DNA from 2 places in the Mycobacterium sp. Soil_C_30 genome. Region 2 is predicted to be linked to the other one. Evidence: riboswitches for the same ligand, from Rfam matches in the RefSeq annotation. Region 2 holds a riboswitch; the other holds the start of a gene.
What was found. A riboswitch is a leader RNA that binds a small molecule or an ion and turns the genes downstream of it on or off. The one in region 2 is predicted to bind glycine.
Positions count from the first base shown of each region.

Region 1: it holds a riboswitch for glycine, as region 2 does, so the genes downstream of both, gcvP (aminomethyl-transferring glycine dehydrogenase) here and AC3A6P_RS01240 (hypothetical protein) in region 2, are expected to answer to the same signal.

Region 1 is NZ_JBDGJH010000018.1:130,162-145,680, forward strand. It holds gene AC3A6P_RS26930 (TRAP transporter substrate-binding protein) at 1-560, shown strand, start outside; gene AC3A6P_RS26935 (maleate cis-trans isomerase family protein) at 557-1,342, shown strand; gene AC3A6P_RS26940 (TRAP transporter small permease) at 1,339-1,914, shown strand; gene AC3A6P_RS26945 (TRAP transporter large permease) at 1,911-3,188, shown strand; gene AC3A6P_RS26950 (LysR family transcriptional regulator) at 3,192-4,115, shown strand; gene AC3A6P_RS26955 (alpha/beta fold hydrolase) at 4,255-5,067, shown strand; gene AC3A6P_RS26960 (zinc-binding dehydrogenase) at 5,067-6,086, shown strand; gene AC3A6P_RS26965 (flavin reductase family protein) at 6,187-6,702, shown strand; gene AC3A6P_RS26970 (4-hydroxyphenylacetate 3-hydroxylase family protein) at 6,699-8,150, shown strand; gene AC3A6P_RS26975 (RidA family protein) at 8,147-8,563, shown strand; gene AC3A6P_RS26980 (DUF1028 domain-containing protein) at 8,560-9,234, shown strand; gene AC3A6P_RS26985 (M20 family metallopeptidase) at 9,224-10,360, shown strand; glycine riboswitch at 10,375-10,472, shown strand; glycine riboswitch at 10,473-10,574, shown strand; gene gcvP (aminomethyl-transferring glycine dehydrogenase) at 10,630-13,461, shown strand; gene AC3A6P_RS26995 (LysM peptidoglycan-binding domain-containing protein) at 13,481-14,122, opposite strand; gene AC3A6P_RS27000 (substrate-binding domain-containing protein) at 14,225-15,519, opposite strand, start outside.
Region 2 is NZ_JBDGJH010000001.1:268,711-284,229, forward strand. It holds gene AC3A6P_RS01180 (GntR family transcriptional regulator) at 1-278, shown strand, start outside; gene AC3A6P_RS01185 (GntR family transcriptional regulator) at 377-1,051, shown strand; gene purU (formyltetrahydrofolate deformylase) at 1,287-2,135, opposite strand; gene AC3A6P_RS01195 (bifunctional 5,10-methylenetetrahydrofolate dehydrogenase/5,10-methenyltetrahydrofolate cyclohydrolase) at 2,132-3,007, opposite strand; gene AC3A6P_RS01200 (cyclodeaminase/cyclohydrolase family protein) at 3,004-3,621, opposite strand; gene AC3A6P_RS01205 (GcvT family protein) at 3,618-6,077, opposite strand; gene AC3A6P_RS01210 (BCCT family transporter) at 6,639-8,201, shown strand; gene AC3A6P_RS01215 (bifunctional 3-phenylpropionate/cinnamic acid dioxygenase ferredoxin subunit) at 8,519-8,878, shown strand; gene AC3A6P_RS01220 (NAD(P)/FAD-dependent oxidoreductase) at 8,878-10,047, shown strand; gene AC3A6P_RS01225 (aromatic ring-hydroxylating oxygenase subunit alpha) at 10,096-11,226, shown strand; gene AC3A6P_RS01230 (hypothetical protein) at 11,624-12,244, shown strand; gene AC3A6P_RS01235 (L-serine ammonia-lyase) at 12,368-13,753, opposite strand; gene AC3A6P_RS01240 (hypothetical protein) at 13,839-14,189, opposite strand; glycine riboswitch at 14,151-14,242, opposite strand; glycine riboswitch at 14,244-14,335, opposite strand; gene AC3A6P_RS01245 (hypothetical protein) at 14,386-14,898, opposite strand; gene AC3A6P_RS01250 (TetR family transcriptional regulator) at 15,017-15,519, opposite strand, start outside.

The sequences.
Region 1 (15,519 bases), on a different contig from region 2:
GCTTCGGCGAAAACGGCTTCCGGCACATCACCAACAACACTCGCCCGATCGTCACCTCGAACGACCTGGCCGGGCTGAAGATCCGGGTGCCGGGCAACCCGGCCAGGGTGGCGCTGTTCGAAGCCCTGGGTGCCGCTCCCACCCAGATCGACATCGGCGAAACCTATTTGGCTCTCGACCAGGGTGTGCTCGACGGCGAAGAGAACCCGCTGAAGGTCATCGACGCGTTCTCGTTCTATGAGAAACAGCGCTACCTCTCACTGACCGCGCACATCTACAGCCCGGTGTACCTGACCATCAACGAGGACAGCTGGCAGGGCCTGAGCCCCGAGGTCCAGCAGGGTCTGGAGAAAGCCGCGACCGCCGCCGCCGAAACCAGCCGCAACGCCGGCATCGAAGCCGACAACCAGCTACTGGGCAAGTTCGAAGGCGCCGGCGTACAGGTCAACGAGGCCGATATCGAGCAGCTCAGCAACACGGTGGCCGGGGTGCGGGAAGAGATCGCCGCCGAGATCCCCAACGGTTTCGCCGAGCGCGTCCTGGCCGAGTACACCAAGTGACCGCCGCACCACACCGGAACCGGCCGCTGCTCCCACTGGGCGCGCTGAACACTGCCACCCGAATCGGTCTGGTGTACATGGCCTCGAGCACCCTCATGGAAGCCGAGATGTATGCCATGGCAACACCGGCGGCGACCATCCACACCAGCAGAGTGACTCTGCCGAGCGTCACGGTGGACGGGATCGATGCGATGATGCGCTCGCCGGAACTGCGCACCGCTGTCGAACTGGTGGCCCAGGCGCCGCTGGACGTGCTGGTCTTCGGCGGCACCAGTGCGTCCTTCCTGCACGGTAGCGAATGGGACCGCATGCTCATCGGGCATCTCGAGCAGTGGAGCGGGCTCTCCGGACGGTGCACCACCACCTCGACCGCGAGCATCGCCGCGCTCGCGGCCGTCGGTGCAGGCCCGATCAGCCTGATCACCCCGTACCGGCAGGAAGTCATCGACCGGGCCACCCGGTTCTTCGGCGAGAACGGGCATCCGGTGGTCGCGAGCGTCGGACTCGGCATCACCAGTGACCACGAACTGGCGGAGGTTCCTCTGGAACAGGTCTATGACCTCGCGGTGGACACCGACACCGACGAGGCCAGTGCGGTGTTCATCAGTTGCACCAACTTCGCCAGCGTCGGTGCCATCGCCGCGCTGGAGGCCGAACTCGGCAAGCCGGTCATCAGCGCGGTACAGGCGTCGTTCTGGTACGCCCTCGAGATCGTTGGTGTCGACGCCGCCCGGCCCGGGTTCGGGACACTGGTCGACACCCGCGTGGGAGTCGACGGGTGACAGCCGACAAGCAGACCCACCCCCTTGCCGGGCCGGCCGACGTGGAGATGCAGTTGGACTCCACGTTCGGTGTCGATCCGAACCCCGGCAGCCAGAAGCTGATCGACCGGGTCCTGGAGGTGTTGTGCGCCGCGCTGCTGGCGGCGATCACACTGATCCTCTTCGCCAACGCCATGTTGCGGTTTGCCTTCAACTCCCCACTGGGCTGGACCGAAGAACTGGTCACCGGGTTGATGCTGTGGCTGACGATGCTCGGGTTCACCCTAGGTGTGCGCCGTCGCGAGTCGATCGAGATCCGGGCGTTCGTCGGGCGTTTGCCCGTCCGGGTGCAGGTGTGGCTGCGGTTGTGCACCGATCTGCTGACCGCGGCAGTGCTGCTGCACCTGGCCTGGTTCGCTTACCAGTACGTGACCAAGTTCGGTGGCGACCCGAGCCCGTACCTACGGTTGCCCAAGGGTTTCTTCCTCGCAGCGCTGCCGGTGGGTGCGACGGTGGCAGCCGTCATCGTGCTGTTCCAATTGCCGGGTTGCCGTGCGGCGATCCTGCGTCAGCTCGACGAGGAAGAATCGTGATCCTGACCCTGACCCTGGCGGTCATCGTCGGCCTTCTGCTGTTGGGCACGCCGCTGATCATCGCGATGGCCAGCGGCGTGGCGGTCTACGCCACACTGGGTGGCTCGTGGATGCTGCAGTACCCCCAGCAGGTCACCGACGGGATGAGCAGCTTCGTGCTGCTGGCGATGCCGTTGTTCATCCTCGCCGGCGTGGTGATGAACGCCGGTGGTGTCGCCGAGCGGGTGTTCGCTTTCGCGCGAGCCATTTTCGGTTCGCTGCCCGGAGGCCTTGCGCAGGTGGACGTGTCGACCAGCCTGTTCTTCGGTGGGATGGTCGGGACTTCGGTCGCCGACCTCGCGGGCACCGGATCGACGTTGATCCCGCAGATGAAGAAGCACGGATACCCCGGGCCTTACGCGGCAGCGGTGACGGCCTCGTCCTCGGGGATCGGACCGTTGATCCCACCGTCGTCGCCGATGATCCTCTACGCGGCGGCCACGGGCACCTCATTGGGTGCGCTGTTCCTGGCGGGCATCATCCCCGGCATCATCCTCACCGTCGTGCTGATGGTGGTGGTGGCGGTGCAGGCCCGACGCAACGGCTGGGGTGAGAAGATCCCGTTCAGCTGGCGCGAGGTCTGGCGCACCTTCCGTGGCGCGCTCCTGGCCTTCGGTGTGCCGCTGCTGGTGGTCATGGGACTGACCCTCGGTGTGTTCACACCCACCGAATCCGGCGCCTTCGCGGTGGTGTATGCCATCGTCGTCTCCGCCGTGGTGTTCCGCTCGCTGGGTGGGCGCCGGCTCTACCGGTGCCTGGTCGAAGCCGCGGTGCTGACCGGTGAGGTGATGCTCATCGTCGGGGTGTCCGTGGCTCTGGGAGCAGTGCTGGCGATGGCCGGTCTGCCAAAAGCGCTCACCGATTTCGCCACCGCCATCGTTCCCGGAGACGCCCAGCTCGGGTATGTCGTGGTGCTCACCGTGGTGGCGATCCTGGCCGGCATGTTGTTCGACCCCCTGATTCCGGTGATCATGCCGGTGATGCTGCCGACCATGCTGGCCGTCGGGATCGACCCGGTGTACTTCGGTGTCATCATCGTGCTCACCGTCATCGTGGGGCAGGTCACGCCGCCGGTGGCGATGTCATTGGTGGTGGCAGCCAAGATCGCCAAGGTCGACGCATGGCGGGTTTTGCGGGCCAACACCCCGTTCCTGCTGGCCACCATCGCGGTGCTGATCCTGGTGATCCTCGTGCCGTCGCTGGCCACCTGGCTGCCGTCGGTGCTGGGGGAGTGAGTCGTGACCGGTGTCGATCAACTCCGCGGTATCTCGCTGACCCAGCTGCGCTACTTCATCCGGGTCGCCGAGCGCGAGAGCATGACGCGGGCGGCCGAGGACCTGTTCGTCGCGCAGTCGGCGGTGTCCTCGGCCGTCGCGCACCTGGAGCGGGAACTCGGCGTCCAGCTGTTCATCCGGCGGCATGCCAAGGGGTTGATCCTCACTGCGTCCGGCAAGGAGCTGTTGTTGCGTGCACGCCAGACGCTGACCGCGCTGGCCGAGTCCCTGGAGTCGATAGCCGGTGACGCCCAGACGTTCTGGGGTCCCCTGCACGTGGTGTGCTTCAGTCCGATCGCGCCCTTCTACCTGCCGTCCATCCTGGCCGGGCTGAAAGCAGACCACCCAGCCTTGGAGATCCAGGTCACCGAAGCCGTCGCGGGCGAAGTAGGGGAGTACCTGGAATCCGGCCGGGCCGAGGTGGCCTTGACTTACGACCTTGCCCTCGGCGACGGGATCCAGCGTGACGTGCTGGCCGAGATCCGCCCTTACGCAGCACTTCCCGCTTCGCATCGGCTCGCCGGGGCCGCGAGCGTCCGGTTGGCCGATCTGGTGAACGAGCCGATGATTCTGGTCGATCTGCCCTACAGTCGCGACTATTTCACCGGTGTGTTCACCGAGCGCGGGATGCAGCCCAACGTGCAGTATCGGTCGAGCAGCTACGAGACGGTGCGCGCGATGGTCGCCATGGACCACGGTTACAGTTTGCTGCATCAACGTCCTGCCACCGACACCACCTATGCGGGCGGCCTGGTGCGGGCCGTGCCGATCGCTGACGAGGTGCGGCCACTGCGGGTGGTGGTGGCGGGCCTGCAGGCAGTGCGTATGAGCAAGCGGGCCAGTGTATTTGCTGAGCGCTGCCGTGCCGTCGTGGCGAGAGAACGCTGAAAGTCGGGCTTTGCGACGATCGCATTCTGCGATGCTCTGCATCGGATAATCCGATGGACAACAACGAATCTCACTGTTTGCTCCGGTAGCTCCGGACGGCTTGGATCGAGTCAGACCACTGACACGTATTGGAGGCCACGTGAGCGGCGCCGAGCCGATCCCCGGATACATCGAAACACCTTCGGGGCGAATGCACGTCGTCGTGACGCCGGAGTCGGACCGGGACAGCCCCTGTCTGGTGCTGCTGCACCAGACACCGCGCAGTTGGGACGAGTTCCGGGCGGTGGCCGAACAGATCGACGGTTACCGCATCGTGATGCCGGACCTTCCCGGCTACGGTGCATCGCAGGCGTTGCCGCTCAACACCATAGAAGCCACAGCTGCCGCGGTGCTGGAGATTCTCGACGCGCTCGCGGTGCCGTCGGCACATGTGGTGGGGCACCACTTCGGCGGACTGGTCGCCTATGACCTCGCGGTCTCGGCGCCGCATCGGGTGACCTCGCTGGTGTTGTCCTCCACCCCGTTCATCGACGACGCCGAGCGGACCAGGCGCCGGACGGCGCCGCCCTTCAATGCCATTGCCGCCCGGGACGACGGAGACCATCTGGCGCAGCTGTGGCGGCGTCGCCGGGAGTACTTGGCAGTGCCGGACCCTGGTGTCCAGGCACGGTATGTGCGGGATGTCCTGTCGCACGCCGATCCGGATCGTGGTCACGCCGCCGTCGCCGCGTACCGGTCCGAAGACGGCGTGGGCCGCTACCCGGGTCCGGTGCTGTGCCTGGCATCGGCCCGCGACCCGCGGGCATTCCCCCGTCGCGGTGCCATTCTCGCGGCGTTCCCGCAGGCCGCCGAACACGTCCTGGTTGACGGCGACATCGCCAGTCCTGAAACGTGCGCGGCCGAATTCGCCCGCGTCATCGTGGAGTTCCACCACAGTGTGGTGCCACGGTGATGCGCGCTGCCCTGCTGCGGGGTGCCGACGGCCCACGCTCGCTGAGCATCGCCGAGATCCCGGTCCCGCAACCGGGCCCCGAAGAGGTGCTGGTGGCCGTGGGCGCCGTCGGGGTCAACAACGCCGAGGTCCTGCAAACGCGGGGGATCATGCCGGCGCCGTCCGGCGGTGTCCCCGGCCTGGAGTGCGCCGGAACCGTGGTATGCGTCGGAGCCCGGGTGCAGACGGTCAAACCCGGCGACCGCGTCGCAGCGTTGACCCGGGCGGGGTCCTATGCCGAGTACGTGGCCGTGCCCGCGGGTGCGTGCGTCGTCGTACCCGACGATCTCGACCTGGCCGTCGCCGGCGCCTTCCTCGAAGCAGCGGCCACGGCGTGGTGGAACCTGGTGCACCGGGGGCGGATCCGGCGAGGGGAGCGCGTGCTGATCCACGGCGCCGCAGGCGGGGTCGGCTCGATGGCCGTACAGTTGGCCAGGGCGCTCGGTGCCGAGGTGATCGGAACAGCCCGGGGGCCGGTGAAGAGCGCGTTGTGCACCGAACTCGGTTGTCGCCGTGTGATCGACTACGGCTCCGAGGACGTCTTCGACGTGCTCCGGGAGATCGCACCCGGTGGCGTCGATCTGATCCTGGACAATCAGGGAGCCGCCGCGGTCGGCGACAATCTCGCGGCGCTGGCGCCGTTGGGCCGGCTCGTCATCGTCGGGGTGGCATCGGGAACCGACGCGGTGGTGGACCTGGCAGCCCTGATGTCCGGGGGGACGGAGATCTCCTCGTCGAGCCTGGGCCGGCTGTCCGACGACAGCCGAGCCGCGATATGTCGATCCGTGGAAGCCGAGGTATTGCCGTTGCTGAGGGCGGGAACGGTGACGCCCGTGCTGGACCAGACGTTCGATTTCGACCAGATAGTCTCTGCGCACCACAGATTCGCCGCGCCGGAACGGTCAGGCAAGGTCGTGGTCACCATGCCGGGTTACATCTCGAAATCCGATGCAACGCAGCATAATCAACTCTTTGCTTGATATGGCCACGGAAGCCAGCATGGAAGGTGCGGATTCGACGCCGAGCTTCCGCGATGACCGTCATGAACTCGAATTGCGAGGGACCACAATGAAATCCGCTATGACATCGGCCGCTGCGCAGGACTACATCCGTGCGATCAGCTGCGCTGCCACTCCGGTCACCATCGTCACCACCTGCGCACAGGAGGCCCGGTGGGGGCAGACGGTTTCCGCGGTGAGCAGAGTGTCCGACGAGCCGGCGGTTCTCGGCGTCTGCATCAACCGGCGCAGCCCCATCAATGCGGCGATCCGCTCCACAGGTGCGTTCAATGTCTCGTTGCTCGGCTACGAGCAGCGCGGCGCCGCAGACAGTTTCGCCGGGCGTCAGCATCCCGGTCGCCCCGCGTTCACGTTTCTCGACGAAGAGTGGCGTGACGGTCTCAACGGCCTGCCGGTCTTCACCGCCAGCGTGGCCGCCTTCGAATGTGAGCTGCACAGTGTCACGGCTGTGGGCTCGCATCACCTGTATCTCGGTCAGGTGCGCCACGTTGTGCACACCGACGCCGAACCGCTGCTGCACCTTCGCGGCAACTACCGCGCCCTGGCGGCGCACCACACGGAAGGACATCGCAGATGATCAAGACCGGCGAGGAGTACCGGGACAGCATCAACACCGGGCGCGAAATCTACATCGACGGCGAGCAGGTGCACGATGTCACCAAGCATCCGATGTTCGCCCCGATCATCGACATCCGGTCTCGCATCTACGATCTGGCTCACGAAGCGGCCAGCCAGGAGGTCATGACCTATGTCGACGACAACGGTGAGCGCAACGCGGTCGCGAACAAGCTGCCTCTGACACAACAAGACTGGCACGACAAGCGTGCGGCTATCGATCTCGTGCTCGACGAGGTGCGCGGCGTGGTCACCCGCGTCGGCGACGAGACCGTCGGCGAGATGTGGGCGCTCTACGACGGCCAGGATGTGCTCAACGAAGTGGATCCACGTTTCGCCGAGAACATCCGCCGCCACGTCCAGAAAGCCGCCACCGGGGACCCGTTCCACATCTCGGCCAACACCGACCCCAAAGGTGATCGGTCGAAGCGCCCGCAGGACCAGGATCCCGACATGCTGCTGCACGTCGTCCGCGAAACCGACGAAGGCATCATCGTCCGAGGCGCCAAATACGAGACCGCCGCGCCGTACGCGACCCAGGCCTACACCAAGCCCACCATCGCCAACTGGGGCGATGACAAGCTCTCCGATTACGCCGTCGGTTTCATCGCCGACCTCAATGCGCCCAATCTGAAGTTCATCTGCCGCACCGGTTTTGCCGGCCGCCGCGATGCGGCGGACTATCCACTGTCGAACCGGGTGGATGAGGTGGAGTCCCTGGTGATCTTCGACAATGTACTCATCCCGTGGGACGACATCCTGTTCTACCGGCACACCAGGGCAGCGACGTTCGTGCGCAGCTGCCTGCACCGCTACAGCGCGCTGCCCTACGTCCACCGCTCGATCCGGTTCGCGGACCTGATGATCGGTGCTGCCCTGTTCAACGTCCGGCAGACGGGATTGGACAAGAACCCCGCCGTACAGGAGAAGCTGGCGATGTTGGCGTGCTACCGCGAGGGTATCGAGGCGCACCTGACGGCCTCCATCGCCACCGCCGAGACCAGTCCCGGCGGTCTGCTGATGCCCAACCAGTCGCTGCTGTATGCGGGGCGGGTCTGGGCTCAGACGCAGCTGCCGCAGATGATCCACCTCGCCCGCGAACTCTGTGGGGGGCAGATCTGCATCACGCCGGACTCGGCCACGTTCGCCCACCCCGGTGCAAGCCCCTGGCTGGAGAAGTTCTACTCGATCAACGATGACTGGCAGGCCGACGATCGGCGCAAGCTGCTGGCATTCGCCCGGGATCTGCTCAACAGCGATTACGCCGGTCACCGGCTGACCTTCCAACTGTTCGCCCAGGCGCCGCCGTTCGCCCATTACCAAGCCGTGTACCGCAACTTCGACTACGACAACGCACTCGATCTGGTCAGGTCCGCTGCCGAGCTGTCCGACCGGGTGGGCGGCGCATGACCCACCGGCGGATCCGTCCGTTCAACACCAAGGACACCTACCCCGAACAGAATCTCGACAATGACCTGTGCCAGGCCGTCGTCGCCGGCGACACCATCTATCTGCGCGGGCAGATCGGGCAGGATCTCGACACCGGGCGCAACGTCGGTGTCGGCGACGTGGCCGCCCAGACCGAGCAGGCGATGTCCAACATCGCCGCGCTGCTCGACGAGGCGGACTCTTCTGTCGCCGACATCGTCAAAGTGACGATCTACCTTGTCGATCCGCGATATCGGGAGAGCGTGTACCGCGTGGTAGGACGCTGGCTCGAGGGGGTGCACCCGGTGTCGACCGGGGTGGTGGTCAGTGCGCTGGCCCGGCCCGAGTGGCTGGTCGAGGTGGACGTGATCGCCGTGAAGCAGGGGGCGTCATGACGTTCTCGATGGCGGCGCTGGACCGCGACACCGGAGCGTTCGGCATGATCATCGCCTCGTCCTCGCCGGCGGTGGCGTCCCGGTGCCTCAACATTCGCCCGGGCCTGGGCGCCGCCGCCAGCCAGAACGTCACCGATCCCCGGCTGGGTGGGCAGCTGCTGGACCGGCTCGCCGAAGGCGCCGAGCCGCAGGCCGCGATGACCGCTGTGGTGGCCGACCACGCTTTGCGCGACTACCGGCAGTTGACCGTGCTCGACGCGGCCGGGCGCACCGCGGCCTACAGCGGGGCCGGGGCGCTCGGTGTGCATCACCACGTGGCCGGTGACGGCGTGGTGGCGGCCGGCAACATGCTTGCCGGGCCGGCGACCATCACCGAGCTGATCCGTGGCTACGAGACCTCGGGGGCCGACGAGTTCGAAGCCCGCCTGTTGGCCGGGCTCAACGCCGCGCTGACCGCCGGCGGAGAGGAGGGTCCGGTGTATTCCGCGGGCCTGTTGGTCTATCGGGAGGTCGCTTGGCCGGAGACCACCCTGCGCGTGGACTGGGACGAAGATCCCTACACCCGGCTGGCCGAACTGTGGGAGGTCTGGGAACCCCAGCGCGACGACTACGTGCGGCGTGCCCTGGACCCGTCGGCTGCGCCCAGTTTCGGGGTCCCCGGTGATCTCTGAGCCCAAGGCGGCCGCCGGCGATCACCTGCGGCGCAACTGGGAGCTGGTGCGCGGGGTCAGTACCGCCCTGCATGCCGACCCCGAACTGGCGTGGCACGAGGTGCGGGCGCACCGGATGCTGACCGGGCTGCTGGCCGATCGCGGTTTCCGCGTCGACCACCGCGCCGGGGGACTCGACACCGCGTTTCACGCTCGCGCCGGCACCGGCCCGTTGCACGTCGCTTTCGTGGCCGAATACGACGCGCTGCCCGGGCTCGGCCACGCCTGCGGGCACAACCTGATCGCCGCGTCGGCCATCGGGGCGGCGCTGATGGTGCAGGAGGCCGACCGCGGCCAGGGCCTCACCGTGCACGTCCTGGGCACGCCGGCCGAAGAGGGCGGCGGCGGCAAGATCGTGATGCTGGAGGCCGGTGAGTTCGACGGCCTGGACGCCGCGCTGATGATTCATCCGGGGCCGGTTGACGCCCCGCGGGCCGAGCCGATGGCGGTGGCGCACTGGCGTGTCACGTATCGGGGTGTCAGCGCCCACGCGGGGGCCTATCCGCATCTGGGGGTCAACGCTGCCGATGCGTTCACCGTGGCGCAGGTGGCGATCGGCCTGCTGCGCCAGCAGCTGCCGGCGACGGTGCGGGTCCACGGGGTGGTGACCTCAGCGGGGTCGGCGCCCAACGCCATCCCCGACTCGGCGTCAGGCCGCTGGTATGTCCGTGCCCGCACACTCGCCGAGCTGACCGGCATCGAGAAGCGGATCCGCGCCTGCTTCCAGGCCGGTGCCCTGGGCAGTGGCTGTGATCTCGACATCGAGTTGGAGTCCGCGCCCTACTCGGAATTCCGCACCGACGACGAGATCCTGGACCTGTTCGTCGCGAACGCGGCCGCGCTGGGTCGGGATATGAGCGTCGAGCCGCCGGAAGGGGCGGGGGCCATGGCGTCGGCGTCGACCGACATGGGCAATGTGTCGCAGGTGGTGCGCGCCATCCACCCGTATCTGGGCATCGGTTCCCTGCCCGCGGTCAACCATCAACGTGAGTTCGCCGACGCCGCGGTGGGGCCGCAGGCGGAGGCCGCACTGCGCGACGGTGCCACCGCACTGGCATGGACGGCGCTCGATCTCGCCGGGCGGTAGTATCGCAGTTGCATCGCCCTCTCGCGGGAGAGTTCTGTGACCGCCAGCCACAGACGCCGAAGGAGCAACACCTCTCCGTCAACCTCTCAGGCCCCCGGACCGCGTCAGACCACGATGCCTCTGGAAAGCGGTGCGCGCACCCGCCCATGGGGAAAGGCCTGATCGGCCGAATCTCTCAGGCAGCCCGGTTCGGGTCGACGACAGAGGGGGAGGACGCGATAGTTCGTCCTGCTGCCTAGGAGTTCGTGTTGGCCCTCTCCGATGACGCGCTGTTCAACGACAGCGCCCCGAAATTCGCCGATCGGCACATCGGCCCCGGCGCCGCCGATATCGACACCATGCTCAGTGTCATCGGTGTGCAATCCCTCGACGAGCTTGCGGCCAAGGCGCTTCCGGCCGGCATCCTCGACGCACTGGACGCCGACGGGGTGGCGCCGGGTCTCGACAAGCTGCCGCCCGCGGTGTCCGAGCACGAGGCCCTGGCCCAGCTGCGCGCCATGGCCGACGCCAACACCGTCGCGGTCTCGATGATCGGGCAGGGCTACTACGACACGCTCACCCCGCCGGTCTTGCTGCGCAACATCATGGAGAACCCGGCCTGGTACACGGCCTACACGCCGTACCAACCGGAGATCAGCCAGGGCCGCCTCGAAGCGCTGCTGAACTTCCAGACCATGGTCGCCGACCTCACCGGACTCGACATCGCCAATGCCTCGATGCTCGACGAGGCCACCGCCGCGGCCGAGGCGATGACGCTGATGCAGCGCGCCGCTCGCGGCAAGGCGACCCGCCTGGCCGTCGACGTCGACGTCTTCCCGCAGACCGCTGCCGTGCTGGCCACCCGGGCGCGGCCGCTCAACATCGAGATCGTCACCGCTGACCTGCGCGAGGGTCTGCCCGAGGGTGATTTCTTCGGCGTCATCGCGCAACTGCCCGGCGCCAGCGGACGCATCACCGACTGGTCCGCGTTGATCAAGCAGGCCCACGAACGCGGCGCGCTGGTGGCCCTGGGTGCCGATCTGCTGGCCATGACGCTGGTGGCTCCGCCCGGAGAGATCGGTGCCGACGTGGCGTTCGGCAGTGCGCAGCGCTTCGGCGTGCCGATGGGATTCGGCGGCCCGCATGCCGGTTACCTCGCCGTGGCCACCAAGCAGGCCCGCCAGCTGCCGGGCCGGCTGGTCGGGGTCTCGGTGGATGCCGACGGCGCTCCGGCGTACCGGTTGTCGCTGCAGACCCGCGAGCAGCACATCCGCCGCGACAAGGCCACCAGCAACATCTGTACCGCGCAGGTGCTCTTGGCCGTGATGGCCGCGATGTACGCCAGCTATCACGGCGCCGAAGGGTTGACCGGTATCGCCCGGCGGGTGCACGGGCACGCCGCGCGGGTGGCGGCCGCCCTCGGCGATGCGCTGGTGCATGACACGTTCTTCGACACCGTGCTCGCATCGGTGCCGGGCCGCGCCGACGAGGTGGTGGCCGCGGCCAAGGCGCTGGGCATCAACCTGTGGCGGGTGGACGCCGACCACGTGTCGGTGGCATGTGACGAAGCCACCACCGACGCCCACGTGGCATCGGTGCTGCAGGCCTTCGGCGTGTCCGCCGCCGACGCCGAGCCGGTCGACATCGAGACCCGGACCTCGGAGTTCCTGACGCATCCGGCGTTCACCACCTACCGCACCGAGACGGCGATGATGCGCTACCTGCGGTCACTCGCCGACAAGGACCTGGCACTGGACCGCACGATGATCCCGCTCGGCTCGTGCACCATGAAGCTCAACGCCGCGGCCGAGATGGAATCCGTCACCTGGCCGGAGTTCTCCCGCCAGCACCCGTTCGCCCCGGCCGGCGACAGCGCAGGCCTGCGCACCCTGATCGCCGAGGTGGAAGCCTGGCTGGTGGCCGTCACCGGCTACGACGCGGTCTCGCTGCAGCCCAACGCCGGCTCGCAGGGGGAGTACGCCGGGCTGCTGGCGATCCACGATTACCACGCCAGCCGCGGTGAGAGTCACCGCGATGTGTGTCTCATCCCGTCGAGTGCGCACGGCACCAACGCCGCGTCGGCGGCCCTGGCCGGCATGCGCGTCGTGGTGGTGGCCTGCCGGACCAACGGCGACGTCGACCTCGACGATCTGCGCGCCAAGGTGGCCGAGCACGCGGAGAACCTCGCAGCGCTGATGATCACCTACCCGTCCACCCACGGCGTTTACGAACACGACGTCGAGGAGATCTGCGCCGCGGTGCACGACGCCGGCGGCCAGGTCTACGTCGACGGCGCCAACCTCAACGCCTTGGTCGGTCTGGCCCGGCCGGGCAAGTTCGGCGGCGACGTCAGCCACCTCAACCTGCACAAGACGTTCTGCATCCCGCACGGTGGCGGCGGACCCGGCGTCGGACCGGTGGCGGTGCGCTCACATCTGGCGGAGTTCCTGCCCGGTCACCCGCTGGCCCCGGAACTGCCGACCGGTCACGTGGTGTCGGCGGCGCCGTACGGGTCGGCGTCGATCCTGCCGATCACGTGGGCCTACATCGCGATGATGGGTGCCGACGGGTTGCGGGCCGCCACGCTGACGGCGATCGCGTCGGCCAACTACATCGCCCGCCGCCTCGACGAGTACTACCCCGTGCTCTACACGGGCGAGAACGGCATGGTGGCCCACGAGTGCATTCTCGACCTGCGCGGCATCACCAAGACCACCGGCGTCACCGTCGACGATGTGGCAAAACGCTTGGCGGACTACGGTTTTCATGCTCCGACCATGAGCTTCCCGGTGGCGGGGACGCTGATGGTGGAACCCACCGAGAGTGAATCGCTGGCCGAAGTTGACGCGTTCTGCGAGGCCATGATCGCCATCAAGGCCGAGATCGACAAGGTGGGCTCGGGCCAGTGGGCAAAAGAGGACAACCCGCTGCGCAATGCCCCGCATACCGCGGAGTGCCTGCTCGTCGACAAGTGGGAACACCCCTACACCCGCGAGGAAGCGGCCTATCCGCTGGGCAAGAACTACCGGCCCAAGGTGTGGCCGCCGGTGCGGCGCATCGACGGCGCCTACGGCGACCGCAACCTGGTGTGCTCGTGCCCGCCCGTGGAGGCGTTCGCCTGACGCGCGCTGAGCGTGGAGTTCACCCCAGCGACGGGAAGAAGATCACCTGTCCCACGCTGAGGTGATCGGGGTTGGTGATCCGGTTGGCGGCGGCCACCAGCGCGACCCTGGTGGCGACGTCGTGGTCGCCGTACTGGTCGGTGGCGAGTTCCCACAGAGTGTCGCCGGCGGCGACGTGATGCCGCCTGTTGAGCCGTGGCTGGATGAGAACGGTGCCGACGGCGGGATCCTGGTCGCCGAGGTGGTTGGCGACGGTGATGATCGGCCACAATCCCTGTTCGCCGTACCAGCGCTCGGCGAGATTGCGGGGGTTCTCGCCGGCCACCACGGTGTGATGCCCGACGTTCTGCAGGTCCGGGATCAGCAGGCGTTCGCCGACCACCAGGTCGCGTTGTCCGGCGTGATTGGCGACCTCGATGATCGTCTTGGCGGCGATGTCACCGTAGTAGTGCTGTGCCAGTGAGCCGGTGGTGTCGCCGGCGCGCACCTTGTGGCGGAAGGTGACGTAGGGGATCTCCAGCTCCTGGCCCACCAGGATGTGATTCGGATCTGCCAGGGTGTTGTGGACGGCGATCACCGGGAACAGGGCGGCGTCACCGTAAAAGTGCTGAGCCAACGACGACAGCGTGTCACCGGTGACCACCTGATATTTCAAGATCATGGCGGGGTCCTTCGCTCGACTGGAAGCGCGCCGGGTCGAGGCGCACAGCCAGTCTGGGGAGGACCGCCGGGGCGGCTCACGAGTAGTGAGCTACCCCAATCCTCAACTCAGCATCGAGTCGAGCGCGGATCCGAACTCCGGTGCATCGGTGTTGGGCACGTTCTGGTACGTACCGCCGCTGATCTCGGCGACGGACTCCCACGTGGGCCGGTCGGGGTCGTCGCCGACGTTGATGACGTTCACCGCAACCGGGCGAGCCGGGTCGTTGCTGGACCGGATCAGATCCTGTAGGCCCTGGGCTCCCAGCGACTGATCGCTATGGGGACCGGCGGTGATCACCAGTACCGAATTCGTCTGATCCGGACGAAATCCGGTCAGCGCATCGGCGTAGACGTTGCGCAACGTGGTGAACGACACCCTGCCGGCAGAGCCGGGGGTCAGCCCGTTCAACGCCGCATCGAGTGCCTGACTGCGGGGCTGACCGCCGGCGTCGTCACTCAGTGGGCCCGCGGCCACCAGCGTGGAGCCCGCACCGCCGTCGAACGTGATCAGGCCCACCACCGCGTTGGGTGCCATGGCGCGGATCCGTTCCTCCAGGGCGCCGACCACCGGCGCCAGGTTCAGCGACCGGTCCAGCATGATGGTCACCGCCGGGGCGGTGGCTGGCGCGGTCAGGGCGTCGGCCAGTGCCACCCGTTGCTCGTCGTCGGCCACCGTCAACGTCTCCGGCAGCTCGCCGAACGGTGTGACATCGTTGCCTGGCGGCGTGCCGTCGGTGGTGCGGAAACCGGCCGCCGCCAGTTCGCTCTGCTGTTCGGGGTCACGCAGGAAACGCTCGAATTGGCTTGCAGCGCTGATCTGTTCGGGGGAGAGCCAGTCGCCCCCGAGCAGCACGGCGGGGAAGTCAGCGACGGGCACCGGGCCGGGCGGCAGCCAGGAGGCCACGGTGGCGGCGGCGTCGGGCAGGTCGGTGCTGCGTTTGAAGAGCTGCTGTTCGGTGGTTGCGACGGCATGGACGTCCGAGGCGGCCGGGTCGTCACCTTCGAGCAGCGCCGACATGGCGGTGTTCGCGGAGGAGTCGGCCAACTCCGGCTGACCCGACCGCAGCGTCCGGACCGCGGCGGTGCCATCGGTGGCGGGTGCGCCGGACGGCGCGGCTGCTGCGGCCACCGCCTCGGCCGCCAGGTACGCGGCGTCACTGTCATCGCTGGTGGGCAACGCCAGCCGCAGCGATCCCCAGCCGCGCAGATTCAGCCCGTCGAGCGCGGTCGGGTTGGACTGCAGACCCGGCAGCGTTCCCCAGTTCTGCTCCGCGAGCGCGGCCTCGAGCTGCGGGCGGACCGCAAGCAGCACCGGCGACGTGACCAGCGACTTGCTGGCACTGATGGTGCGCGGGT
Region 2 (15,519 bases):
ACAGCCCGCGCGACGTCCTGCGGCGCGACGTGCATGTGCACCGCGCGATCTACGAGGCCTCGGGGAACCCGCATCTGGAGCGGATCCTGATCAGTCTCGACGGCCACGCCACCCGCATCTGGTGTCTGTTCCTGGACCGGTTGCCTGATGTGGCCGGCCACGTCCGGGAGCACACCGCGCTGCTGGAGGCCATCATCGCCGGTGACGCCGAGCGTGCCGCGGAGTTGACGCTGCGCCACGTGACCGGATTCGAGAGGGCCATCCGGGCGTTGCTCTGAGCGCCTCGCCGGCAAACCTGCGAGGTGTTGTGCGCTCCGGGGCGCATACTGATATATCATCGTCGTGACACGTGTCCACGGTGGAAGGAATCTGGGTCGTGAGCGTTCCGGGCATAGAGATCTTCGACACCGATTCCGACGGTATGTCCTTCGCCGATCGCGCCTACATCGCGATCCGAGACAAGCTCATCATGCTCGACATCCGGCCCAATGAGGCGATCGTCGAAAGCGAGTTGGCCACCCAACTGCAATTCGGACGCACTCCGGTGCGCGAAGCCCTCAAGCGGCTCGAAGCCGATCGCCTGGTTGTCTCCTACCCCCGCCGCGGCACCTTTGCCACCGGCGTGGATGTTGCTGACCTGCGCCACATTTCGCAGATCCGGGTGAACCTCGAGCCTGTCGCCGCCCGTACCGCCGCCGAATCCGCGTCCCCGGAGATCCGCAAGCACCTGCTGGAGCTGGCTGATCAGACCGGTGCGCTCGATGTCGCCCACATCGACCGTCACGAACTGATGCGGTGGGACCTCAGCGTGCACCGCGCCATTTACCGGGCCGCCGGCAATCCGCATCTCGAGGACGTCCTGGTGCGCTACGACAACCTGGCCACCCGGATCTTCTGCCTGTTCCTGGATCGCCTGCCCACCGTGGCCAGCCACGTGGGTGAGCACACCAATCTCTTGCGGACCATCGCCAGTGGTGACGGGGACGCCGCGGCCGACATCGCCCGCGATCACGTCATCGGCTTCGAGGAGTCGGTGCGCGCGGTCGTCTGATGTGATCGAGTGTCACTGTGTGGCGGGTTTTGACGCGATTTCCCGCCATACAGTGACACTCGCTTGCTGATGGGGTTCAGCCGCACACCCGAAACCGGGCGGCCCTCATGGAGTGAGGGCCGCCCGATTCGGACCTTCCCACGGCTGCCGCTCAGCCAGGGCTGCTCCTGAGCTGTCGCCGCTCTCCCTCGGCGGTGCATCCGTGTGCGGGGGAAGGTCGCGCGGGGGTGATGTCCTAGCTGAAGACGACGGTGCGGTGCCCGTGCAACAGCACGCGGTTCTCACAGTGCCAGCGCACCGCCCGCGACAGTGCCAGCGCTTCGGCGTCCTGCCCCACGGTGGCCAGCCGGTGCGGGTCATAGGAGTGGTCGATGCGGATGACTTCCTGCTCGATGATCGGACCTTCATCCAGATCGGGTGTCACGTAATGGGCGGTGGCACCCACCTGCTTGACGCCGCGATCGTAGGCCTGGTGATACGGCTTGGCGCCCTTGAAGCCGGGCAGGAATGAGTGATGGATGTTGATGGCACGGCCCTTGAGTGCCTGGCAGGCGTCGTCGGACAGCACCTGCATGTAGCGCGCCAGCACCACCAGGTCGGCCCGGTATTCATCGACGAGGGCCAACAGTTCGGCTTCGGCCTCGGGCTTGGTGGCCGGCGTCACCGGAATGTGTACGAAGGGCAGGCCCGCCGCCTCGGCCATCGGCCGAAGCACCTCGTGGTTGGACACCACGGCCACCAGGTCCCCACCGAGTGTGCCTGCGCGCCAACGGAAGATGAGGTCGTTGAGGCAGTGACCCATCTTCGAGACCATCACCACCACCCGGGGCAGGCTGTCATCGTCGATGCGGAACGCCATGTCGAATCCTGATGCGACGGTGTCGAATTGCTCGGTCAACTGGGCCGCGTCGGTGTCGTCGGCGCAGAGGAAGCGGGTGCGCAGGAAAAAGGCCTTGCTGCCGGTGTCGTCGAATTGCTGGTGTTCGGCGATGTCGCAGCGCCGGGAGAACAGGAAGGAGCTCACGGCGTGGACGATGCCGGGCCGCTGCGGGCAGCTCAGGGTCAGGGTGAAGTGCTGGGTCATGAGGTCTCCTGGAGTACTGACAAGCGAGTGGTGAGAGTGGTTGCGGCCGTGACGGTGTTGGCGAGCAGCAAGGCGGTGGTCACCGGCCCCACGCCGCCCGGGACCGGCGTCAACCCGCCGGCACGTCCGTCGACGGAATCGGCGTCGACGTCACCGAGCAGTCGGCCGTCGTCGGTGGCGGTGGTTCCGACGTCGATCACCATGGCGCCCTCGGCGATGTGGTGATCGGTGACCAGCCCTGGGATCCCGACGGCGACCACCACGATGTCGGCGGCCCGGGTGCTGACGGCCAGGTCCGCGGTGTGCCGGTGGCACAGTGTGACGGTGGCGTCGCGTTGCACCAGCATGTTGGCCACGGGGGTACCGACCACGATGGAGCGGCCCACCACGGTGACGTTGCGAGCGCGCAGTTCGATGCCGTGATGATCGAGCAGTGTCATCACCGCCTGCGCGGTGGCCGGCGCGAAGCACGGTTGCTGTGCCAGCAGGCGGCCGAGGCTGACCGGGTTGGCGCCGTCGATGTCCTTCTCCGGTGCGATGGCGTCACGTAGCGCCGCCAGGTGGGTGCCGACGGGCAACGGCGTCTGCAGGATGATGCCGTGGAGGTCCGGGTCGTGGCTTAGCGCGGTCAGCGAGGCGAAGAGATCGGCATCGGTGGCGGCCGGGCCCAGATCCACGATCTCGCAGGCGATTCGGGCCTTCTGGGCGGCCCCCGCGATGGACCGCACGTACCACGCGGTCGATTCGTCGCCGGTGGCCATGACGACGGCAAGCTTGGGCTGGATGCCGAGACGGGCCAGGTCGGCGGCGCGGTCGCTGACCTCCGCGCGGATACTCGCCGAGAGCTGTTTGCCGTCGAGAACTCTGGTCATGCGGTGAGGGCCTTTCGGACGCGGGCGGTGATGTCGTCGGCGCGTGAGGTCAGACTGTCGACCACGGAGATCCGGTCCAGCAGTGACTCGCGAGTGCCGGGCTCGGCGATGCTGGGCAGGTTGATCTCGACGTTGACCCGGGCGGTGGTCGCGGCGGCGCGGGCGGCATCGGCGGCCGCGGCGACATCGCTGATCACATTGCGGTTGGCCACGGGAAGCAGTTCCTCGGCCTGGCTGAGCACGGCGGCGGCTGCCTCGGCGACCTCGACCGGCACGGCCGCGGCGTAGGTCGCTGCCGAGCTGATGGCCGCCGCCCTGGCTTCGGCTTCCTCTGCCGTGGATTTGGGCAGCTTGTAGGACGCGATGACGCCGTTGAATGCCGTCATGTCGTCGTCCATCAACCGAAGTGCCTGCGTGCGTAGGGCATCGGCGTTCGCGCAGATCGTGGTCACCAGCTCCTGGTGCTCGGCGTACTTCGGTCCGCTGGTGTACCTGGCCACCATGCTCACCAGTGCCGCTGCCTGCGCGAGGTGCAGTGCCGCCGCCGCGCCGCCGCCGGGGGCGGGCACCTTGGCGGCCAGGGACTCGAGATAGTCGACAACGGTGTCGGTCATGACCGGATCTTCTTCATCTCGGGATCCACCAATGGTTCTGCGGCCACGGTCGCGGTGACGCGGCGGTCGAAGTACTGGATCTCCACTTGTGCACCCACGCCGGCGCCCGCGGGCAGCCAGGCGTAGGCGATCGGAGTGCCCACGGTGTGCCCGAAAGCCGCGCTCGTGACGTAGCCGACCGGTTCGCCGTCGAGGAACACCGGCTCGGAGCCCTGGACCACGGTCCGTCCGTCGTCGATGGTGAGGCAGGCCAGCTTCTTGCTGACCGTCTCAGCGGAGATGCCGTCCAGCGCGTCGCGTCCGATGAAGCCGTCCTTCTGCAACCGCACCGCGAAGCCGAGACCCGCTTCATAGGGGTTGTGCTCGGTCGTCATGTCGGTGCCCCACGCGCGGTAGCCCTTCTCCAGGCGCAGGCTGTTGAACGCGGCGCGGCCGGCGGCGATGACACCGTGGCGCTGCCCTTCGGCCCACAGTGCATCCCACAGGCGCAGGCCGTGTTCGGCGGTGGTGTAGAGCTCCCAGCCGAGCTCGCCGACGTAGGACAGCCGCATGGCGGTGACGGGGACGCCGGCGATGCGGACCTGCGTGGACCGGAAGTACTTGAAGGACTCATTGCTGAAGTCGTCGCGGCTCAGCGCCGTGACCAGATCGCGTGCTCGCGGACCCCACAGCCCGATGCAGCAGGTGCCGCCGGTGATGTCGCGGATGGTGACGCTGCCGTCGGCGGGCGCCTTCCGGCGGAAGTGGTCCAGATCGAGGTTGCCGTTGGCGCCCACCTGGAAGAGGTCGTCGGCCAGCCGGGCAACGGTGAGATCGCTTCGGATGCCGCCGGTTCCGTCAAGTGCCAGGGTGTAGGTCACCGAGCCGACGGACTTGTCCATCTTGCCGGTGGTGAGGCGTTCCAGCAGCGCCAGCGCGCCGGGCCCGGAGATTTCGAGCCGCTTGAGCGGGGTCATGTCGTACATCGCGACCGCGGTGCGGGTCTTCCAGGCCTCGGCGGCGGCGATGGGGGAGTGGAACTTGGCCGCCCAGTCGTCGCGGGCAGGGGGCTGCCACTCTTCTGGAAGTTGTTCCAGCAGTGCGGCGTTGGCCTCGAACCAGTGCGGCCGCTCCCAGCCGTGGCTCTCCAGGAACATCGCCCCGAGTTCCTTCTGCCTGGTGTGGAACGGGCTGACCCGCAGATCCCGCGGTGTCTCGCGCGGCTGCAGCGGATGCAGGATGTCGTAGATCTCGACGAAGTTCTGCTGGGAGGTGGTGCTGACGAAATCGGGATCCAGCTCCACCTCCTCGAAGCGGTGGACGTCGCAGCCGTGCAGCTCGATCTCGGAGCGGCCGTCGGTCAGCAGCTGAGCGACGGCACGGGCCACGCCGGCGGAGTGGGTCACCCACACCGCTTCGGCGATCCAGAAGTTCGCCACGTCGGGGGACTCGCCGATCAGCGGTCCACCGTCGGGAGTGAAGGAGAAGATGCCGTTGAAACCCTCAGCGACAGTGGCGGTTTCCAGGCAGGGCAGCATCTTCTTGCACTGCTCCCACGCCGGGGCGAAGTCCTCTTCGGTGAACGCCAGCATCGAGGGCATGTTGTCAGCGGTGATCTTGCCGGCGGGCAGCGCACGGACATCGACGGGCATGGGCCGGTGGGCGTAGGAGCCGATGCCGAGGCGGTCGACATGCTCACGGAAGTACAGATCCTGATCCTGATGGCGCAGGATCGGGAAGCCGGCCTCGGTCGACTCGCTGTTGCGGCCGGCGAGTTCGGGGATCAGGTTGGTCTTGGCGTACTGATGTGCCAACGGCAGCAGGGGCACGTCCATGCCGATCAGCTCGCCGAGGGCGGCACCCCAGAAGCCGCCGCAGGAGATCACGTAGTCGGCGGGGATCACCCCACCCGAGGTGGCCACCCCGGTGACCTTGCCGCCGCTGTGCTCGATGCCCAGGACCGTTGTCGAGCCTTGGAACACCGCGCCACGGCTCTGCGCGCGGCGGGCCAGCGCGACGACAGCACGCGACGCTTTGGCCAATCCGTCTGTCTCCACATACAAGCCGCCCAGGATGCGCTTGGGGTCAAGGAGCTGATGCACCTTGGCGCACTCTTCCGGATCGATCACCCGAGCCTCGACGCCCCATGAGGTGGCCCAGCCCTGCCGGCGGTGCAGCTCGGCCAACCGGGCTTCGGTGGTCGCGACCTCCAGGCCGCCGACCTGGTTGAAACACCACTGGCCGTCGACGTCCAGCGACAGGAACTTCTCGACGGTGTAGCTGGCGAACGCGGTCATCGTCTTCGAGGGGGTGGTCTGGAACACCAGTCCGGGAGCGTGCGAGGTCGAACCGCCGGTCAGGGGCAGCGGCCCTTGATCAACGACGGTGACGTCGTCCCATCCACGGGCGGTGAGCTCGTCGGCCAGGTTGGTGCCGACGATGCCGGCACCGATGATCACTACACGCGGTGATGCCATGCCTTGGTTCTCCTAGCTGGGGTGGTCGAGCGACTCGTAGAGCCCGGGGGCCGGGGCGGCCGAGAGTGGAACTCCATGATTCGGATATTGATCGACAGCTGATATATCAAAGCTACGATGCGGACGGTGGTGCGGTCAACCCTTTGGTTCTCTTTGTGCAACTGATGCGCTATCTGAGACAAAAACGCCGCCGTCATGGCGTTACGCCAGGATTTCGTTCCTGTGAAAGTTCTGTCTAGCAGTCGCGTATCAGATTGACGCGGTCTAATATATCAGCGAGATTGTGATCTGCGTCTCGTGGCGCACCCGCAATCCAGGTGTCGCGCAGGCCGGCGAGAGGAAGTACTGCCCGCGTTGCACCCTGCCACCGCCGATCCGGACACGAACCCCTCACACCGTGCCCGCGCCGGCCTCCACTCAGCCCGCAGTCGGACCACCGGTCCACCCGATTCAACGCAGGCGTTCACGCCTCAGGAGTCTGAAGTGACAGCACAACACGAGAAGACAACAAAAACCGACGTCCTCACGCCCTTCGAAGCCACGCCCAATGCCAGTTGCAGCGTGGAACCGGAGTCGGCGGACGTTCCCCTTCACTCACAACGCCCGAGGACCGACTGGCTGGTCTTCGGTGTCACCGCCGCGATCGTCATCGCCATCCTGGCCTGGGGTCTGATCGCCTCCGACGGTTTCAACGCCACCATGTCCTCGATCCTGAACTGGGTGGTGGGCAACCTCGGTTGGCTCTTCATCCTGTCGGCCACCGGCTTCGTCCTGTTCGCAATATGGCTGGCGGTGAGCCGATACGGCCGGATCCCTTTGGGCAAGGACGGCGAGAAACCGGAGTTCCACACCGTCAGCTGGATCGCGATGATGTTCAGCGCCGGTATGGGGATCGGCCTCATCTTCTGGGGCGTCACCGAGCCCCTGACCCATTTCGTCAATCCACCACCGGGACTTGCTGATTCGGCAGCCGGGACGGCGCTGGCCACCGCGCTGTTCCACTGGGGTTTCCACCCCTGGTCGATGTACGCCGTGGTCGGTCTGTCCATCGCCTACGGCACGTACCGGATGGGGCGGCGCCAGCTCATCAGCTCGGCATTCACCCCGCTGTTCGGGCGTAAGCGCGTCGAGGGTCCGATAGGCAAGGTCATCGACATTCTCGCGATCTTCGCCACCATGTTCGGTACTGCCGCCTCGCTCGGTCTGGGCGCACTGCAGATCGGTTCCGGCATCGAGGTTCTGGGCTGGGTCGGTCACGCGGGCACGCTGCTGCTCGTCGGGGTCGTCGCTCTGCTGACGCTGGCATTCGTGGCCTCCGCGGTGTCCGGCATCTCCCGCGGAATCCAGTGGCTGTCCAACATCAACATGGTGCTGGCGCTGACGCTGGCCGTGTTCGTGTTCGTTGCCGGCCCGACGGTGTTGATCCTCGATCTGCTGCCGACCGCACTCGGTGACTACGCCGCCAACCTGGCGTCGATGTCGGCACGGTCCGCGGCTGCCGGCGCCGAAACCAAGACCTGGCTGTCGTCGTGGACCATCTTCTACTGGGCGTGGTGGATCTCCTGGACCCCCTTCGTCGGGATGTTCCTGGCCCGGATCAGCCGGGGCCGCACCATCCGGCAGTTCGTCATCGGTGTCATCCTCATCCCCACCACGGTGAGCCTGCTGTGGTTCGTGGTGTTCGGCGGCTCGGGGATCGGCCAGCAGCGTGACGGCATCGATCTCTACGGCACCGGTGAGCCGGAGTCGACACTGTTCGGCATGCTCGGCAACCTGCCTCTGGCAGCCCTGTCGTCGCTGCTGGTGATGGCGCTGGTGGCCATCTTCTTCGTGTCGGGCGCCGACGCGGCGTCGATGGTCATGGGAACGCTGTCACAACGGGGCTGTCTGCATCCCACCCGGTGGGCCGTGGCGTTCTGGGGCTTGAGCACCGGCGCGGTGGCCGTGCTGATGCTGTGGGCCGGCGGGAATGACGCCCTCAACGGTCTGCAGACCATGACGATCATCGTGGCCGCACCGTTCGTGGTGGTGATGATCGGGATGTGTGTGTCGTTTTATCTCGACATCAAACGCGACCCGCTTGTCACCGACCTGCCGCGCAAGCACTTGATCAAGAAGCAGTAGTGATTCGAAAGGGGCGGCGCGAGCCCGGGCCGCCCCTTTCGCCGCGTTTTCCGGCAAAGTCAACACATGTCAATAGCTCGACTGTTACGCCGCGGTTTCCGAGTTGCTGACTGCCCATTTATCGCGTTCAATCCCAGGTGATCGTTTGCCCCACGAAGCGTGAAATTTGTATTCAACGACATCGCCACGCAAATTGATTTCCCCGGCAAAGTGACCTTTTTCACCACTTGACAGGGTTTATGACTGCCACCACACTGTTGCGTAATACGAGTCTGTTGCGCAGCACGCACCACAACCTTCAATTGAAAGGTCCGCAGATGCTCGAGATCTGTCCTCTGGCCGACCTGCCGCCCGGAGAAGCCCGTCGCGTGCCCACCGAGCCGCCGATTGCCGTGTTCCACACCGAGGACGGCGAGGTGTTCGCCATCGACGACACCTGCTCGCACCAGGACGCGTCGCTGGCCGATGGCTGGGTGGAGGGGTGCGAGGTCGAATGCCCCTTGCACGCCTCGCGTTTTGACCTCCGTACCGGTGCCGTGGATGCGCCGCCGGCCAAGCTGCCCGTGCGCACCCACACTGTCGAGATCCAGGACGGCGTCATCCATGTCGAACTCAGCACCGACAAGCCGAACCTGCCGCCGGATATCCGCGCCCGGCTCGGTGAGGGAGTCAAGTGATGAAGCACGTCGCCATCGTCGGTGCCTCACTTGCCGGTCTCTCGGCTGCGCGCGCCTTGCGCACGCAAGGTTTCGAAGGTCGCCTCTCGGTGATCGGTGAGGAGGCGCGCCGCCCGTACGACCGGCCGCCGCTGTCCAAGGAGTTCCTGGCTGGGTCCCTGAGCGAGGCCGACCTCGCGCTGGAGGCCGACGACGACGATCTGCAGGCCGACTGGATACTCGGTTCCGCTGCCGTCGGACTCGACTGCCGTTCCGGGGCAATCGAACTGGCTGATGGTTCGCGCATCACCGCCGACGGCGTGGTGCTGGCGACCGGGTCCCGCGCGCGGCGCTGGCCGGGTACCGAGGCGCTCGCCGGTGTGCACGTGGTGCGCACCATCGACGACGCCATCGCCCTGCGCGCCGATCTCCAGGCCGGCGCGCGCCTGGTGGTCATCGGTGCCGGTTTCATCGGCGCCGAAGTCGCCTCGACCGCCCGCAAGCTCGGTATGGAGGTCACCGTCGTCGAGGCCGCGCCGGCTCCGTTGGCGGTGCAGCTCGGCGAGCAACTGGGCGGTGTGATCGCCGGCGCCCACGCACATCACGGCACCACACTGGTGTGCGGTGTCGGGGTGTCCCGCCTCGTCGGCGTCGACCGGGTGACCGGTGTCGAACTCGCCGACGGACGCACCCTGCCGGCCGACGTGGTGGTGGTGGGCATCGGTGGTATCCCCAACATCGAGTGGCTGCAAGGTAGTGGACTGGAGCTCGGCAACGGTGTCGTCTGCGGCGCCGGCGGCGAGACCGCCATCCCCAACGTGGTGGCCGTCGGCGACTGCGCCGCGTGGTATGACCCGTCGGTCGGTGCCGTGCACCGTGTCGAACACTGGACCGGTGCGCTCGAGCGGCCCGCGATCGCGGTGTCCGCGTTGCTCGCCGGGGGAGCGCACCAGGGGGCGGCGGCCAAGGCCCCGTACTTCTGGTCCGACCAGTACGGCGCCCGCATCCAGTTCGCCGGTATAGCCCGGCCCGGTGATGTCGTCACCATCGAAGAAGGCGACTGCGAAACACGTTGCTTTGTTGCCACTTACCGCCGCGACGGCCGGCTGGTCGCCGTTCTCGCGGTGGATCAGCCTCGCCTGTTCAACCGGTTGCGTCGCCAGATCGCGGCCACACCGGCACCCGTCTGACCTATTGCATCAGCCCCCCACCAGCAAACCCCTAGGAGCCATACGCAAATGACCACCGCTGCAGCCCCGAGCCTGCCGGAGAGCCTCATCTCCACCCTGCCCGGGCACTACTACACCGATGCGGGAGTCTTCTCCCTGGAGCAGGAGAAGATCTTCGAGGCGATGTGGTTCTGCGTGGTCCGGTCGGCGGACCTCGACAAGCCCGGCGCGTTCAAGACCGTGCAGGTGGGTCGCGAGAGCGTACTGGTGACCCGGTCACGCAAGGGCGACATCCGCGCCTTCTACAACGTGTGCCGCCACCGCGGTGCCCGGTTGTGCACCGAAGAATCCGGTGAGGTCAAGCGCGCGTTCCAATGCCCTTACCATGCTTGGACTTACGATCTGGACGGCAAGCTGATCGCGGCGCCGAACCTGACCAAGATGCCCGATATCGACCGCACCGATTTCGGCCTGGCCAAGATCCAGGTGCGCGAGTGGCTGGGCTATGTGTGGGTGTGCCTGGCCGACGAACCGCCGTCGTTCGAGGACACCGTGATGCAGGAGATCGTCGAACGGCTCGGCGATGTGGAATCCATCGACCACTACAACATCGCGGATTTAAGCCTGGGTCGGCGCATCGTCTATGACGTGAAGGCCAACTGGAAGCTCATCATCGAGAACTTCATGGAGTGCTACCACTGCGCCACCATCCACCCCGAGCTCACCGAGGTGTTGCCGGAGTTCGCCGACGGCTACGCCGCGCAGTACTACGTTGGTCACGGCGCTGAATTCGGCGAGGACGTCAAGGGATTCACCGTCGACGGGTCCGAAGGACTGGACCCGATCCCCGGCGTCACCGAAGATCAGGATCGTCGCTACTACGCCATCACCGTGCGTCCGCAGGTGTTCGTCAACCTGGTACCCGACCATGTGATCGTGCACCGGATGTTCCCACTGGCCGCTGACCACACTGTCGTCGAGTGCGACTGGCTGTACCTGCCGCATGTGGTCGAACAGGGCCGCGACGTGAGCCGGTCGGTGGAACTGTTCCACCGGGTCAACCAGCAGGACTTCGACGCCTGCGAGCGTTGCCAGCCGGCGATGGATTCGCGCACCTACCGTAATGGCGGTGTGCTGGTGCCCAGCGAGCACCACATCGGCGCCTTCCACGACTGGCTGAAGGCCAAGATCGCCCACTGAGTCACCTGACACGGCAACGGCTCCGGTTGAAAACCGGAGCCGTTGCTTTTGGGTTGTGTCAGTTCAGAACTGGCGGGCTCTGACTTGAACTCCACCTCGACCGGAGGACTCGTGCGTTCAACCGACGGGCGTTCTCGATTTCTGCCGGCGCGGCATTGGGTTCGGACCAGATGTTCGTGTTCTCCGTCGCTCTACGAATCTCTTCTCGATCTGCGTCTGGATCCTGCACGAATCGTTGGCTGTCAATCATTCGTAACCCGTTCTCTCGTGGACGGACCCCCGCAGCGCTACGAACAGCCGAGTCGGAGGTCGCGAGAAGCGGACTATCCCAGCTTCGAATTCCCCGACGAGCCCACGTCCGCATAGGAGGCGGTGGAAAGGAGGTAGTGCCCTACTCATGAGATCGGCCGACACGCAGAGCAGTGTCGATTTGTCAGTCACAGCAGCATGCAAACTGGAGGAGGAAGCAATGGCCGACGAAAAGCTCGAGATCGGCGATGAGGCTGCATCAGCGCTTGCGGTGGGACCGCGGCTACGGGTGGGGCCCGGCACCAATGTCCCGTTGCGACTCCGAACATCGGCGGTCGAAGAGTACGAAACCACTCATGGTGATGCCCTGGGTAGTCCGCGCGAACTCACCCCGGCAGCCGCCGTGGCGACGCCCCGCGCCGTCACCGCAGTTCGATTCACGAACTCGACCGGCAGGTCTATCTCTGTTGCCTACGGCCGCGCTCGACACGAATGCCAGGCAGAGTGTGGTGATCCGTGGGAAGTTCTGGGTTGGATCAACCTCGCGAGCGGGCAAAGTGCAGACCGCGCCAACCCTACGGGCACCCGTTGGTACTACTACTTCGCCCAAGACGGTTCAGGAACCAAATGGGACGGGAATTTCCCAGCGCAGGTTGTCCAGCGTGCGTTTGCTCGTTGCTGGTGTATAGGTTCGACGGACTCATTCACCGTTGGGATGGACGAAGTGGATCTCGTCGCCTTTCCTGGTGGTGTTGAGTTTACGCCCTGACCGGCGGTCGCCAGGGTGTCAATTCTGGTCCTCGTTCGGCACGCTGGTGCTTGGTACGAGGCCAATGCCCTCTTACCGAAGCGCGGTTGCTTTTGGGTTGTGGGGTTCAGAATTGGCGGCGCGTCAGCACTCGATGAAGTTCACCGGCACATTGACGGCCAGGCCGCCGGTGCTGGTCTCCTTGTACTTGGAGCTCATGTCCGCGCCGGTGGTGCGCATGGTCTCGATCACCTGGTCGAGGCTCACCCGGTGGGTGCCGTCGCCGCGCAGCGCCATGCGTGCGGCGTTGATGGCTTTGCCCGCTGAGATGGCGTTGCGCTCGATGCAGGGAATCTGGACCAGGCCCTCGATCGGATCACAGGTCAGGCCGAGGCTGTGCTCCATGGCGATTTCCGCGGCGTTCTCCACCTGTTCGGGTGTGCCGCCCAGGATTTCGGCCAGGCCCGCCGCCGCCATCGATGCCGCCGAGCCCACCTCGCCCTGGCAGCCGACCTCGGCCCCGGAGATGGACGCACGTTCCTTGTAGAGCGAGCCGATGGCGCCGGCGGCGAGCAGGAAGCGCACCGTGGTCTCGTCGCTGTCCTTCCTGCCCGCGGGGGTGTAGTGCATGGCGTAGTGCAGCACCGCCGGGACGATACCGGCCGCGCCGTTGGTGGGCGCGGTGACGATGCGCCCGCCGGAGGCGTTCTCCTCGTTGACGGCCAGTGCTACCAGGTTCACCCAGTCCTCGGCGAACTCCGGAAGCCGTTGCGGGTCTTCCTCGCTGAGGCGTTCATACCAGTCCTTGGCGCGGCGGCGGACCCGCAGTGCGCCCGGCAGCAAGCCGTCGCGGGCGATACCGCGTTGTTCGCATTCCACCATCACGTCGCGGATGTGCAGCAGCCGCCGGCGGATCTCGGCCTCACTTCTGCTGGCGCTTTCGATCTCGAGCATCAGCTCGCTGACGCTGCAACGCTTTTGGTGGCACAGTTCCAGCAGCTCCTTGGCCGAGCCGAAACCGTGTGCCGACGTGGCTGCGACGGTGGCGGGTTCGCGGCTCTCGGCCTCGGTGACGACGAACCCGCCGCCCACCGAGAAGTACGTCTCCCGGTGCAGTTCGGTGCCACCGGGCCCCAGCGCGGTGATGGTCATCCCGTTGGGGTGGAACGGCAACATGGTCAGCGGCCGGAGAATGAAATCACCCTCGGTGAGCGCGATTTCGCGGGCCCCGCCGAAGTTGATCCGGCCGGTGGCGCGCATGGCGTCGACCCGGCGCTCCATCTGCTCGGTACTGATCTCTTCCGGCAGAAGTCCTTCCAGCCCCAGCAGGACAGCGGTCATGGTGCCGTGACCCGCTCCGGTGGCGGCCAGCGAGCCGTACAGGTCGACACGGATGTCCCGGACGTCGTCGAAGGCGCCGAGGGTGTGCAGATCGGAGAGGAACCGCGCGGCGGCGCGCATGGGTCCCACGGTGTGCGAACTCGATGGGCCGATGCCAATCGAGAACAGCTCGAACACACTGATCGTCATGCGGTCACCGTCCTCGGCTTGTTGATCGACAGTTGATATATCAATGCTGAGTCCACGGTAGGCCAGCTGGGCGTGATGGTCAAGGTCACTGCCTCCGGGCGAGCGCGGCGACGGCCGAGACGACGAGCGCACGGTCAGCCCGGGTCAGCTGCGTGATCCGGTCGCCGTGCGCAGCGACGAGGGCGCGGAACTGCGCGTCGACGCCGGCCGGCGTCGTGCCGAATTCGAGGAAGGTGACGTCGTCGGGAGGACCTCCGTACGGCGTCCATGCCATTGCGAACTCCAGCAGTTGACGGTCATAGCTGTCCAGCGACGTGCATCTGGGTGTGGACAAGGTCGGTGTCGACAAGGCGGCCCCCGGTTCGGTCGCCTCGGCAGGTGCCGTGGCGATGTGGAACTCCCCGCTCTGTCCTGATACCTGAGAGATCTGGCGCACTCAGCGCCGTACACCTTCGGTCAGGCAATTCGGATTGCCTGTCTCCAGAGTTGCCTTCGCGCAACGGTACTGGGGCCTGAGAGATTCCCGGGGAGGATGTTGCTCCTTCGGCGCCTCGGTGTTCGAGGTTCTCCCGCCACGCGTCAACGGCTTTTCAATTGTGACGGGGGTAACGTACCGGGCTGCGCCGGCTTTGTCACGGGACGGGACCCACATCCGAGTGGCGACCCGGTAGGCGGGCCGCGTGTCGCTGCCCCGGGCCAGGGCCGCGGCGGGCGGCGAGCATGTCGGTGACGGCGCCGGTGACGAACGCATAGATCGCCTTGTGCAACACATCGATGAGAAGTTCTTTGCGCGGCCAGGTCTGTGGTGGCGCGCCGACACCTGTGGCGTTCTCCAGGATTTGGTCATTGGTAAGCCGCACCACGGCGAATTTCGCCGACGCCAGTGGGCCGCGTAACCCGACCTCCGACATGACCGCCCGCAGCACCCCGAGCAGGATGCCCTGCCCGTAATGCATGGCCCAGTTCCGCACCAGCGGCTGCTGCCCGGGTTGTTCGGACATCCCGGTGAGGCGCTCGAGCGTGCGGGCAGGCACATGCGAGTTCGGCCGGCCCGTGATCCGCTGCTCGAGCTTTTCCCCGACCGTCATCACCGCCACCCCGGCCGCACCGGCGACGAGGCCTTCCCCCACAGCGTTTCTCAGCATGGCGCGCGGGTACCCGGGCGCGATCCCACCAAACGATCGGCACTCATGACTGCGGAACCCCGGTAGAGCAGTCGGTGCTCAGCGGGGCGCTACTGGGCGTGGCGGGGCGACGCCGGCCTCACACTGTGTCGGGCAGCTTGGTCCCGGTCGCCAACTCCGCGTACTGGCGCATCAGCCGCAGGGCGGTGCTGCGGCTGATCTCGGGGTCGCGCGCCACGATGCGGTAGCCGAAGTAGTCCTCCATCGACATCAGCGTCATCCCGATGTCGCGGGCAGGGGAGCGGAGCGTGAATGCCCCGGCCTCGGCGCCGTCGTTGAGGAGGTCGGTGTAGAGGTCCACCTGCCGGTGGTAGATGCCCTGGACGTCCCGGCGCTGGTCGAGTTCGAACCCGGCCGCCAGCACGGCGCGCCAGATCGCTCGCCACTCGGCGTCCTCGGGTCCGCTCGGCAGTCCCGCGGCGATGGTCAGCGCCAGTTGGTGGTGGATGTCGCGGGCGCGGCGACCGAGTTCGAGCCGCTCGTCGAAGAACCGGACGTCGGAGCGCAGCGCCAGCTCACTGAGCAGCTGGGGCATGTCCTTGAAGTAGTAGCGCACCGCGTTGGTGGTCAGCCCCAGTTCGG